3 regions of the Streptomyces sp. NPDC058279 genome follow, and region 3 is predicted to be linked to each of the others. Evidence: predicted binding sites of a transcription regulator. Region 3 holds the regulator's gene; each other region holds the start of a gene.
What was found. The regulator HrcA, encoded in region 3, represses chaperone genes, less so after heat shock. The targets are predictions, from matches to a motif close to TTNGCACTCNGNNNNNCNGAGTGCNAA.

Region 1 (3,269 bases), on a different contig from region 3:
GGACGAGGAGCGCGTAGAGCAGCAGAACGGCCATCACGCCCGTCAGGCCGAGCTCCTCGCCCACGGTCGTCAGGATGAAGTCGCTGCGCCCGGCGAACTTGATCAGCTCCGGGTGGCCCATGCCGAGCCCGGTACCGGTGATCCCGCCCGTGCCGAAGCTGAACAGCGCCTGCGCCGACTGGTCGGAGGTGACGCCCGGCGGCCGGTCCTTCCAGTAGTAGGACAGCGGATTGAGCCAGGCGGCCACGCGCGCCTTCACGTGCGGCTCCGTCGAGCCCACCACGAACGCGCCGCCCGCCGCCATGACGAGGCCGCAGACGATCCAGCTGGTGCGTTCCGTGGCCACGTACAGCATCACCACGAACACGCCGAAGAAGATGAGCGACGTCCCCAGGTCGCGTTCGAAGACCAGCACCAGCAGCGACAGGATCCAGACGGTGACGATCGGCCCGAGCTGGCGCATCGGCGGCAGCCGCATGCCGAGGAACTTGCGGCCCGTCAGGGCCAGCGAGTCCCGGTGGACGACCAGGTAGCCCGCGAAGAAGATCGCGATCATGATCTTCACGAACTCGCCGGGCTGGAGCGAGAACCCGAACAGGATGATCCAGCGCTTCGCGCCGTAGGTGTCCGCGCCGAAGAAGGCCGGGGCGATGAGCAGCACCAGTGCGACGGCCATCGTGATGTAGATGAACCGCTGTAGCAGCCTGTGGTCGCGCAGCAGCGCCACCACGAGCAGACAGGCGGCGACCCCGACCACGGTCCACATCAACTGGCCGGGCGCGTTCGCGTCCGATCCGTAGCGCTCGATGTACCCCTGGTCGAGGCGGTGGATGAGGACCAGCCCGAGCCCGGTCAGCAGCATGGCGAGGGGGAAGATCAGCGGATCCGCGTACGGCGCGAACCGGCGGATGCCCAGGTGCCCCACCAGCGCGAGCAGCGACAGGCTGATCGTGAAGCCGGTGAGCTGCGGCGGCAGCACGCCGTTCATCGCCAGACCGGCCTGGGCGTGGCCGAAAACGGCGATGCAGATGACGAGAACCAGCAGCAATGCCTCGGTGCGCCGGCGCGCGCCGGCGACCGTCAGCGGCCTCAGTCCCCGCACGGGGTGCCTTCGCCGTCGGTATTAGGGCGTTTTATCTTCATATCCACTACGACGAGGAACCCCTGGTGATGGTTCCTGGGGGCCTGGCGGGGCCTTCCGGAAGGGGGCGATCCGCAATCTCTCGGGTGGCGTGTTGGCACTCCGCTTGACCGAGTGCTAATCGCCGGAATAGTCTCGCACCTGGCACTCGCCCCTGGTGAGTGCCAACACAGCGACAGGCAGGTCCGGCACCCGCGACGACGGATCGACCTGGTCGCCACCTCAGACAGTTAACCCCGGATCTCCGAAGGGGGAGGTCGGATCGTGACGACCGCCAGCTCCAAGGTTGCCATCAAGCCGCTTGAGGACCGCATTGTGGTCCAGCCGCTCGACGCCGAGCAGACCACGGCCTCCGGCCTGGTCATCCCGGACACCGCGAAGGAGAAGCCCCAGGAGGGCGTCGTCCTTGCGGTCGGTCCGGGTCGCTTCGAGGACGGCCAGCGTCTCCCGCTGGACGTCAGCGTCGGCGACATCGTGCTGTACAGCAAGTACGGCGGCACCGAAGTGAAGTACAGCGGCGAGGAGTACCTCGTCCTCTCGGCCCGCGACGTGCTCGCGATCGTCGAGAAGTAAGTCACTTCTCCAGTTTTGCTTTGAGCTGCGCCCCTGGTCACCCTGCTGATGCCGGGGGGCGAGGGGCGTAGTTCGTTCTAGGCGGTGGCGGTCGCGGTGAGCGGCCGAGGATCGCAACGAGAGGACTGAACCGCTCCCATGCCGAAGATTCTGAAGTTCGATGAGGACGCCCGTCGCGCCCTCGAGCGCGGTGTGAACAAGCTTGCCGACACGGTGAAGGTGACGATCGGCCCCAAGGGCCGCAACGTCGTCATCGACAAGAAGTTCGGCGCCCCCACCATCACCAACGACGGTGTCACCATCGCTCGCGAGGTCGAGCTGGACGACCCGTACGAGAACCTGGGCGCCCAGCTCGTGAAGGAGGTGGCGACCAAGACCAACGACATCGCGGGTGACGGCACCACCACCGCCACCGTGCTGGCCCAGGCGCTGGTCCGCGAGGGTCTGCGCAACGTCGCCGCCGGCGCCTCCCCGGCCGCCCTCAAGAAGGGCATCGACGCCGCCGTCAAGGCCGTGTCGCAGGAGCTCCTCGCGACCGCCCGCCCGATCGAGGACAAGTCCGACATCGCCGCCGTGGCCGCGCTCTCCGCGCAGGACCAGCAGGTCGGCGAGCTCATCGCCGAGGCGATGGACAAGGTCGGCAAGGACGGTGTCATCACCGTCGAGGAGTCCAACACCTTCGGCCTGGAGCTGGAGTTCACCGAGGGCATGGCCTTCGACAAGGGCTACCTCTCGCCGTACATGGTCTCCGACCAGGAGCGTATGGAGGCCGTCCTCGACGACCCGTACATCCTGATCAACCAGGGCAAGATCTCCTCCATCCAGGACCTCCTGCCGCTGCTGGAGAAGGTCATCCAGGCCGGCGCCTCCAAGCCGCTGCTGATCATCGCCGAGGACGTCGAGGGCGAGGCCCTGTCGACCCTGGTCGTCAACAAGATCCGCGGCACCTTCAACGCCGTCGCCGTCAAGGCCCCCGGCTTCGGTGACCGCCGCAAGGCGATGCTCCAGGACATGGCCACCCTCACCGGTGCCACCGTCATCGCCGAGGAGGTCGGCCTCAAGCTCGACCAGGCCGGTCTCGACGTCCTGGGTACCGCGCGCCGCGTGACCATCACCAAGGACGACACCACCATCGTCGACGGTGGCGGCAGCTCCGAGGAGGTCCTCGGCCGCGTCAACCAGATCAAGGCCGAGATCGAGTCCACGGACTCCGACTGGGACCGCGAGAAGCTGCAGGAGCGGCTGGCGAAGCTCGCCGGCGGCGTCTGCGTCATCAAGGTCGGCGCCGCCACCGAGGTGGAGCTCAAGGAGAAGAAGCACCGCCTCGAGGACGCCATCTCGGCGACCCGCGCCGCGGTGGAGGAGGGCATCGTCTCCGGCGGTGGCTCCGCCCTCGTCCACGCCGTGAAGGTGCTGGAGGGCAACCTCGGCCTCACCGGTGACGAGGCCACCGGCGTCTCCGTCGTCCGCCGCGCCGCCGTCGAGCCGCTGCGCTGGATCGCCGAGAACGCGGGCCTGGAGGGCTACGTCATCACGGCCAAGGTCGCCGAGCTCG
Region 2 (3,269 bases), on a different contig from region 3:
TCACGATGTTGGTGAACGCGGCGCCGATGACCACGGCCACCGCCAGGTCGACGACGTTGCCGCGCATCAGGAAGGCCTTGAAGCCCGCCAGGACGCTCTCGTTCTTCTTGCTCACGACTGAGCCTCATCTCGCATCTACGGAACACGGAGCCGACGGTTCCGAAAACTACGGCAGTCGGGCCCCCGCGTGTCCAATCGATGCCCGCCCCGAGGCGGCCCGACCGCGCGCTTGTCCGATTCAGCACAACGTCACCGCCAGCCGTGCCACACTGCCCGCGCCCACGAGGGCCCGCGCGGTCTCCCGGGGCACGGACAGGACCACCAGGGCCCCGCCGTCGCCCGACGCCTTCTCCGGCTCCGGCACCCCGGCGACCCGAGCACCGACCGCCACCACCCGGGGCGGTCCCGCCCGCTCCGCCGCCACCACGTCCACCCGGTCACCGGGTCGCAGCAGCCGCACGGTGGCCCCGTCGGCGATGCGCACGGGCGCCGACACCATCCGCACCACCGCCGGTGGCGGTTTCGCCTCCGGCGGTCCGGCGCCCCGCGAGGCCCGCGCCTCCGTCCCGCCCACCACCAGCGCAGCCGCCACCACGGCCAGCCCGGCCGCCCCGGCCCGCCGCCGGCGTCGCAAGGCGCGCCTGAGCCGGTCCCCGCCCCGCCCCACCCGCAGCGGCGGGAAGGGCGGCACGGGCCGCGCGGGCGCGGACGTGGAAGACGCAGAAGACGTGGAAGACGTGGAAGAAGGGGACGAAGGCGCCGAAGGGGACGCGGAGAGGTACCCGGACATGCTGAACACCGCCTGGCTGTGAGTTCGGTGTCCGGACCCGGCGTCCGGACACCCCTCACGATCCGCCCCGGCGGCGTATCCCGCTCGCGCCTGTGGACGGTCCCCAGGTTGTGGAAAACCCCGTCACCCCGAGGGGTGGGGGCGCGTCGCTACGGCAGCGCGATGCCCAGGTCCCAGCCGTCGTGCGCGTGCGTGCACAGGCAGTCCCGGGACTCCGTCCGCGGCAGGGCCGCGACCGCGTCGAACAGGACCTCCCGCAGCCGCCCGACGTTCTCGCCGAACACCTTCAGCACCTCCGTGTGGGAGACGCCCTCGCCCGTCTCGGCGCCCGCGTCCAGGTCCGTGACCAGGGCCATCGAGGTGTAGCAGAGCCCGAGCTCGCGCGCGAGGACGGCCTCCGGGTGCCCCGTCATGCCGACCACGGACCAGCCCATGGCCGCGTGGAAGAGCGACTCGGCGCGCGTCGAGAACCGGGGGCCCTCCACCACGACCATCGTGCCGCCGTCCACCGGCTCCCAACCCCTGCCGCGCGCCGCGCCCATCGCCGCCGCCCGGCCCACCGGGCAGTACGGGTCGGCGAAGGTCGTGTGCACGACGTTGGGCACCGACCCGTCGGGCAGCGGTTCCCCGTCGAAGAAGGTCTGCACGCGGGACTTGGTACGGTCCACCAGTTGGTCCGGCACCAGCAGCGTGCCCGGACCGTACTCGGCCCGCAGTCCGCCCACCGCGCAGGGACCCAGCACCTGACGCACGCCGACCGAGCGGAGCGCCCACAGGTTGGCGCGGTAGTTGATCTTGTGGGGCGGCACGGTGTGGCCGCGCCCGTGCCGCGGCAGGAACGCCACCGACCGGCCGGCCAGCTCGCCCAGGTACAGCGAGTCGCTCGGGGGCCCGTAAGGGGTCTTCACCCGGATTTCGGAGACGTCCTCCAGGAAGGAGTAGAAGCCCGAGCCGCCGATGACACCGATCTCTGCGTTCGCCATACGGTCACATTAGCCGGGCACGCGCAAGGCCCCGCCGCCCAGGAGGGCGGCGGGGCCTTACGGAAATCGGACGGCGTCAGGCGGCCGAGCTGGAACTGCTGCTCGTGCTCGCGCTCGAAGTCGACGACGACGAGGAGGCCGGGGCGGCGGCCGGGGCGGCGGTGGACGCCGCGGCGGGCTTCGTCGCCGGCGTGCTGCTCGACGACGCGCCACGGCTGTCGTTCCGGTAGAAACCGGAGCCCTTGAAGACGATGCCGACCGCGGAGAACACCTTCTTCAGGCGTCCGTCGCAGTTCGGGCACACGGTCAGCGCGTCATCGGTGAACTTCTGCACGGCCTCAAGGCCCTCACCGCACTCGGTGCACTGGTACTGGTAGGTCGGCACGAATTTCCTCCTGGCACTCTCACTCAATGAGTGCTAACGACGCTCCATGGTGACGTATTCCGGCGGAACAGTCCACCGATCTCGGCCGTGCGGTGACCGATACCACCCTCAGACCGTGCTGAGGTCCCGCTGCTGCACCCGGTTCTCGTGGCTCTCGCGGGCCTCCCGGTTCTCCGGGACGCCCGACGAGCCGACGACCCGGCTCGCCGCCTTCGGCGCGAGCTTGGCCCGCAGCGACAGCAGCGTGACCAGCGCCAGCGCCGTGGCGGCGGCCGGCACGAGGAACCCGTACGCGGATCCGTGCGCGTCCGTCAGCCGGCCGGCCACGATCACGGCGATGGCCTGCCCGAAGGCGACCGCGCCGGTCAGCCAGGTGAACGCCTCGGTGCGGGCGTTCGCCGGGATCAGCGACTCGATCATCGTGTAGCCGGTGATCAGGGCCGGGGCGATGCACAGGCCGACGAGCAGCCCCAGCCCGGCCAGCAGGACCATCGAGTCGGCGGTCCACAGCAGCGACGCTGCGGCGGTCAGCCCGATGTAGCCCAGCAGCAGCCGGCGGCGCGGACCGATCTTCCAGGCGACGGCGCCGCAGACGATGCCGGCGATCATGTTGCCCGCCGCGAAGACCCCGTACAGCAGGCCGTTCGCACCCGGGTCGCCCATCTCGTTGGAGAAGGCGGCCATCGAGACCTGCATGCCGCCGAAGACGGCGCCGATCCCGAGGAAGGCGACGATCAGGACGCGCAGACCGGGGAAGGACAGGGCCGCGGCGCGCTTGGTGCCGGTGGCGGTCTGCGCGTGCGCCTTGGGCTGGCCGGCACGCCGGGCGGCGAACAACAGGCCGCCGATCAGCGACAGGGCGGCCTCGGTGATGAGGCCGGCCGAGGGGTGCAGGCCGGTGCACAGCGCGGTCGCGAGGACCGGGCCGACGACGAAGGTGAACTCGTCGGTGACGGACTCGAACGCGGCGGCGGTCGCCAGCAGCGGCGAGCTTCCCCGGGAGCCCTCGGCCTGGGCGGCGTTCCCGCCGAGCGTGGCGGCCCAGCGGGCCCGGACCATCGGGCCGACCTGCGGCACCGAGGCGCCGGCGGGGATCGCGGCGGCGGCGAGG
Region 3 (3,269 bases):
ACGGCCTTGGCGCGCTTCCACTGCGGGGTCAGATCGGGGGAGTACTCACGCATCCGGCCGACGGTACGAGAGAGCCCGCGCTCACGCGCCCGACACGCCGAACCGCCCCGCGAGTGTGGCGCGTTGCGCACGGACGAAGGCCGCGTCGACCACCGCTCCGTGACCCGGCACGTACAGCGCGTCGTCGCCGCCGAGCGCGAGCAGCCGGTCCAGCGCGGCCGGCCATCGCGCCGGGACCGCGTCCGGGCCCGCCTGCGGTGCGCCCGACTCCTCCACCAGGTCCCCGCAGAAGACGACCTCCTGCCCGCCCGGCACGAAGACCGCCAGATCGTGCCGGGTGTGGCCCGGCCCGACGTTCGCCAGCAGCACCTGCACCCCGCCCAGCTCCAGCGTCCACTCGCCCGACACCAGGTGCCGCGGCAGCGGCATCAGGTCCGCCGCCTCGGCGGCCTCCGCCGCCGCCAGTCCCTGCCGGACCGCGTCCTCCCGCAGGGCGTCCCGGTCCAGCGCGAGGTGCGCGTCCAGCCCGACCGCACCGTAGAACTCGGCCCCCGAGAAGGCGGAGCCCCCCAGTACATGATCGAAATGTCCGTGCGTGAATGCGATATGGGTCACGTGGCGACCGGTCAGTCGCTCCGCCTCCGCCCGGATGTCCGCGCCCTCGCGGACACAGGAGCCGGGGTCGATCAGAAGGACCGACTCGTCCCCCACCACCAGCCCCACCGTGCAGTCCCACACCGGCAGTCGGCGTCTTCCGGCCCGCCCGGTCAGCCGTTCCCAGCCCGCCTCTTCCCAACGCACGTCCATGCGGGGACGCTACCCTGGCGGGCCGCCCTTGCCTCCGGCGTACTACCCGGCCGTACACTGACCGGGGGATCTCTGGCACTCGGATGCACAGAGTGCCAACACGGCCCGCCCCGGGCCGGCCGGAAACGACCGCAGCGACGACCCACCGCACTGGAGGTGTGCACGAGTGCTCAGCGAACGCAGGCTCGAAGTGTTGCGCGCCATCGTCCAGGACTACGTGGGGACGGAGGAGCCGGTCGGATCCAAGGCGCTCACCGAACGCCACCGGCTCGGCGTCTCCCCGGCGACGGTCCGCAACGACATGGCCCTGCTGGAGGAGGAGGGGTACATCGCCCAGCCCCACACCAGCGCCGGGCGCATCCCCACCGACAAGGGCTACCGGCTCTTCGTGGACAAGCTGGCGGGGGTCAAGCCGCTGTCGACGCCCGAGCGCCGGGCCATCCAGAACTTCCTCGACGGCGCCGTCGACCTCGACGACGTCGTGGGGCGCACGGTGCGGTTGCTCGCGCAGCTCACCCGGCAGGTCGCCGTCGTCCAGTACCCGAGCCTGACCCGTTCCACCGTCCGGCACGTGGAGCTGCTGTCCCTGGCGCCCGCGCGGCTGATGCTCGTACTGATCACGGACACCGGACGGGTCGAACAGCGGCTCGTCGACTGCCAGACCCCCTTCGCGGAGACTTCGCTCGCCGACCTGCGGGCGCGCCTCAACAGCCGGGTCGTCGGCCGTCGCTTCACCGACGTGCCGCCGCTCGTGCAGGACCTTCCGGAGTCCTTCGAGGCCGAGGACCGGGCGACGGTCAAGGCCGTCCTCGCGACCCTGCGGGAAACGCTGGTGGAGGAGGCGGAGGAACGGCTGATGATCGGCGGTACCGCCAACCTCACGCGATTCGGACATGATTTCCCCCTGACGATCAGGCCGGTGCTGGAAGCGCTGGAGGAGCAGGTCGTGCTCCTCAAGCTGCTGGGCGAGGCCAGTGAGTCGGGGATGGCCGTGAAGATCGGGCATGAGAACGCCTACGAGGGGCTGAACTCCACGTCGGTCGTCTCGGTCGGTTACGGTTCGGGCGGCGAAGCAGTCGCCAAACTCGGCGTGGTCGGACCGACCCGCATGGACTACCCCGGAACGATGGGAGCGGTACGCGCAGTGGCACGTTACGTCGGACAGATCCTGGCGGAGTCGTAAGTGGCCACGGACTACTACGCCGTTCTCGGCGTGCGCCGCGACGCATCGCAGGACGAGATCAAGAAGGCATTCCGTCGCCTCGCGCGCGAACTCCACCCGGACGTGAATCCGGACCCGAAGACGCAGGAGCGCTTCAAGGAGATCAACGCGGCCTACGAGGTCCTCTCGGACCCGCAGAAGAAGCAGGTCTACGACCTCGGCGGCGACCCGCTGTCCTCCTCGGGCGGTGGCGGCGGCGCGGGCGGGTTCGGGGCGGGCGGCTTCGGCAACTTCTCCGACATCATGGACGCCTTCTTCGGCCAGGCGTCGCAGCGCGGACCGCGCTCGCGCACCCGCCGCGGCCAGGACGCCATGATCCGCCTCGACCTGGAGCTGGACGAGGCGGCCTTCGGGACGACCAAGGACATCCAGGTCGACACGGCCGTCGTCTGCACCACCTGCTCCGGTGAGGGCGCCGCCCCCGGCACCTCCGCGCAGACCTGTGACATGTGTCGCGGTCGCGGCGAGGTGTCGCAGGTCACCCGGTCGTTCCTGGGCCAGGTCATGACCTCGCGACCCTGCCCGCAGTGCCAGGGCTTCGGCACCGTCGTCCCGACCCCGTGCCCCGAGTGCGCGGGCGACGGCCGGGTCCGCTCCCGCCGCAGCCTCACCGTCAAGATCCCGGCCGGGGTCGAGAACGGCACCCGGATCCAACTGGCGGGCGAGGGCGAGGTCGGTCCCGGCGGCGGCCCCGCCGGCGACCTGTACGTGGAGATCCACGAGCTGGCGCACCCGACCTTCCAGCGGCGCGGGGACGACCTGCACTGCACGGTCACCATCCCCATGACGGCGGCGGCCCTGGGCACCAAGTGCCCGCTGGAGACGTTGGACGGCCTGGAGGAGATCGACATCCGGCCCGGCACCGGATCCGGCCAGGCGATCCCGCTGCACGGCCGCGGCGTCACGCACCTGCGCGGCGGCGGCCGGGGCGACCTGATCGTCCACGTCGAGGTCACCACCCCCGGCAAGCTGGACGCCCAGCAGGAGGACCTGCTGCGCCAGCTGGCGAAGCTGCGCGGCGAGGAGCGGCCGATGGGCCAGTTCGCGCCGGGCCAGCAGGGTCTGTTCAGCCGCCTGAAGGACGCGTTCAACGGCCGCTGACCGGCCCGCCGCACCGCCTGTGAGCCCGGCCCGGGGACTGCCCCGGACCGGGCTCGCGGCGTTCGTGGACATGGGCCCGTGGTGAGCCCGCCGCGGGCCCGCACGGGGCACGCGGCGGCGTCGGACCCGTGCCGGGAAG

Region 1: the regulator HrcA is predicted to act here: its motif matches at 1,236-1,262, upstream of groES (co-chaperone GroES).
Region 2: the regulator HrcA is predicted to act here: its motif matches at 2,169-2,195, upstream of ACFVXJ_RS26765 (FmdB family zinc ribbon protein).

Annotation. Positions count from the first base shown of each region.
Region 1 is NZ_JBHVYA010000007.1:229,201-232,469, forward strand. Features, by position in the region: gene ACFVXJ_RS16475 (FtsW/RodA/SpoVE family cell cycle protein) at 1-1,102, opposite strand, end outside; gene groES (co-chaperone GroES) at 1,406-1,714, shown strand; gene groL (chaperonin GroEL) at 1,853-3,269, shown strand, end outside.
Region 2 is NZ_JBHVYA010000019.1:18,994-22,262, forward strand. Features, by position in the region: gene mscL (large conductance mechanosensitive channel protein MscL) at 1-115, opposite strand, end outside; gene ACFVXJ_RS26750 (hypothetical protein) at 239-484, opposite strand; gene ACFVXJ_RS26755 (hypothetical protein) at 477-812, shown strand; gene ACFVXJ_RS26760 (S-methyl-5'-thioadenosine phosphorylase) at 940-1,773, opposite strand; gene ACFVXJ_RS26765 (FmdB family zinc ribbon protein) at 1,850-2,158, opposite strand; gene ACFVXJ_RS26770 (MFS transporter) at 2,267-3,269, opposite strand, start outside.
Region 3 is NZ_JBHVYA010000002.1:496,909-500,177, reverse strand. Features, by position in the region: gene ACFVXJ_RS07085 (DUF3097 domain-containing protein) at 1-53, opposite strand, end outside; gene ACFVXJ_RS07080 (MBL fold metallo-hydrolase) at 82-807, opposite strand; gene hrcA (heat-inducible transcriptional repressor HrcA) at 974-1,990, shown strand; gene dnaJ (molecular chaperone DnaJ) at 1,991-3,130, shown strand.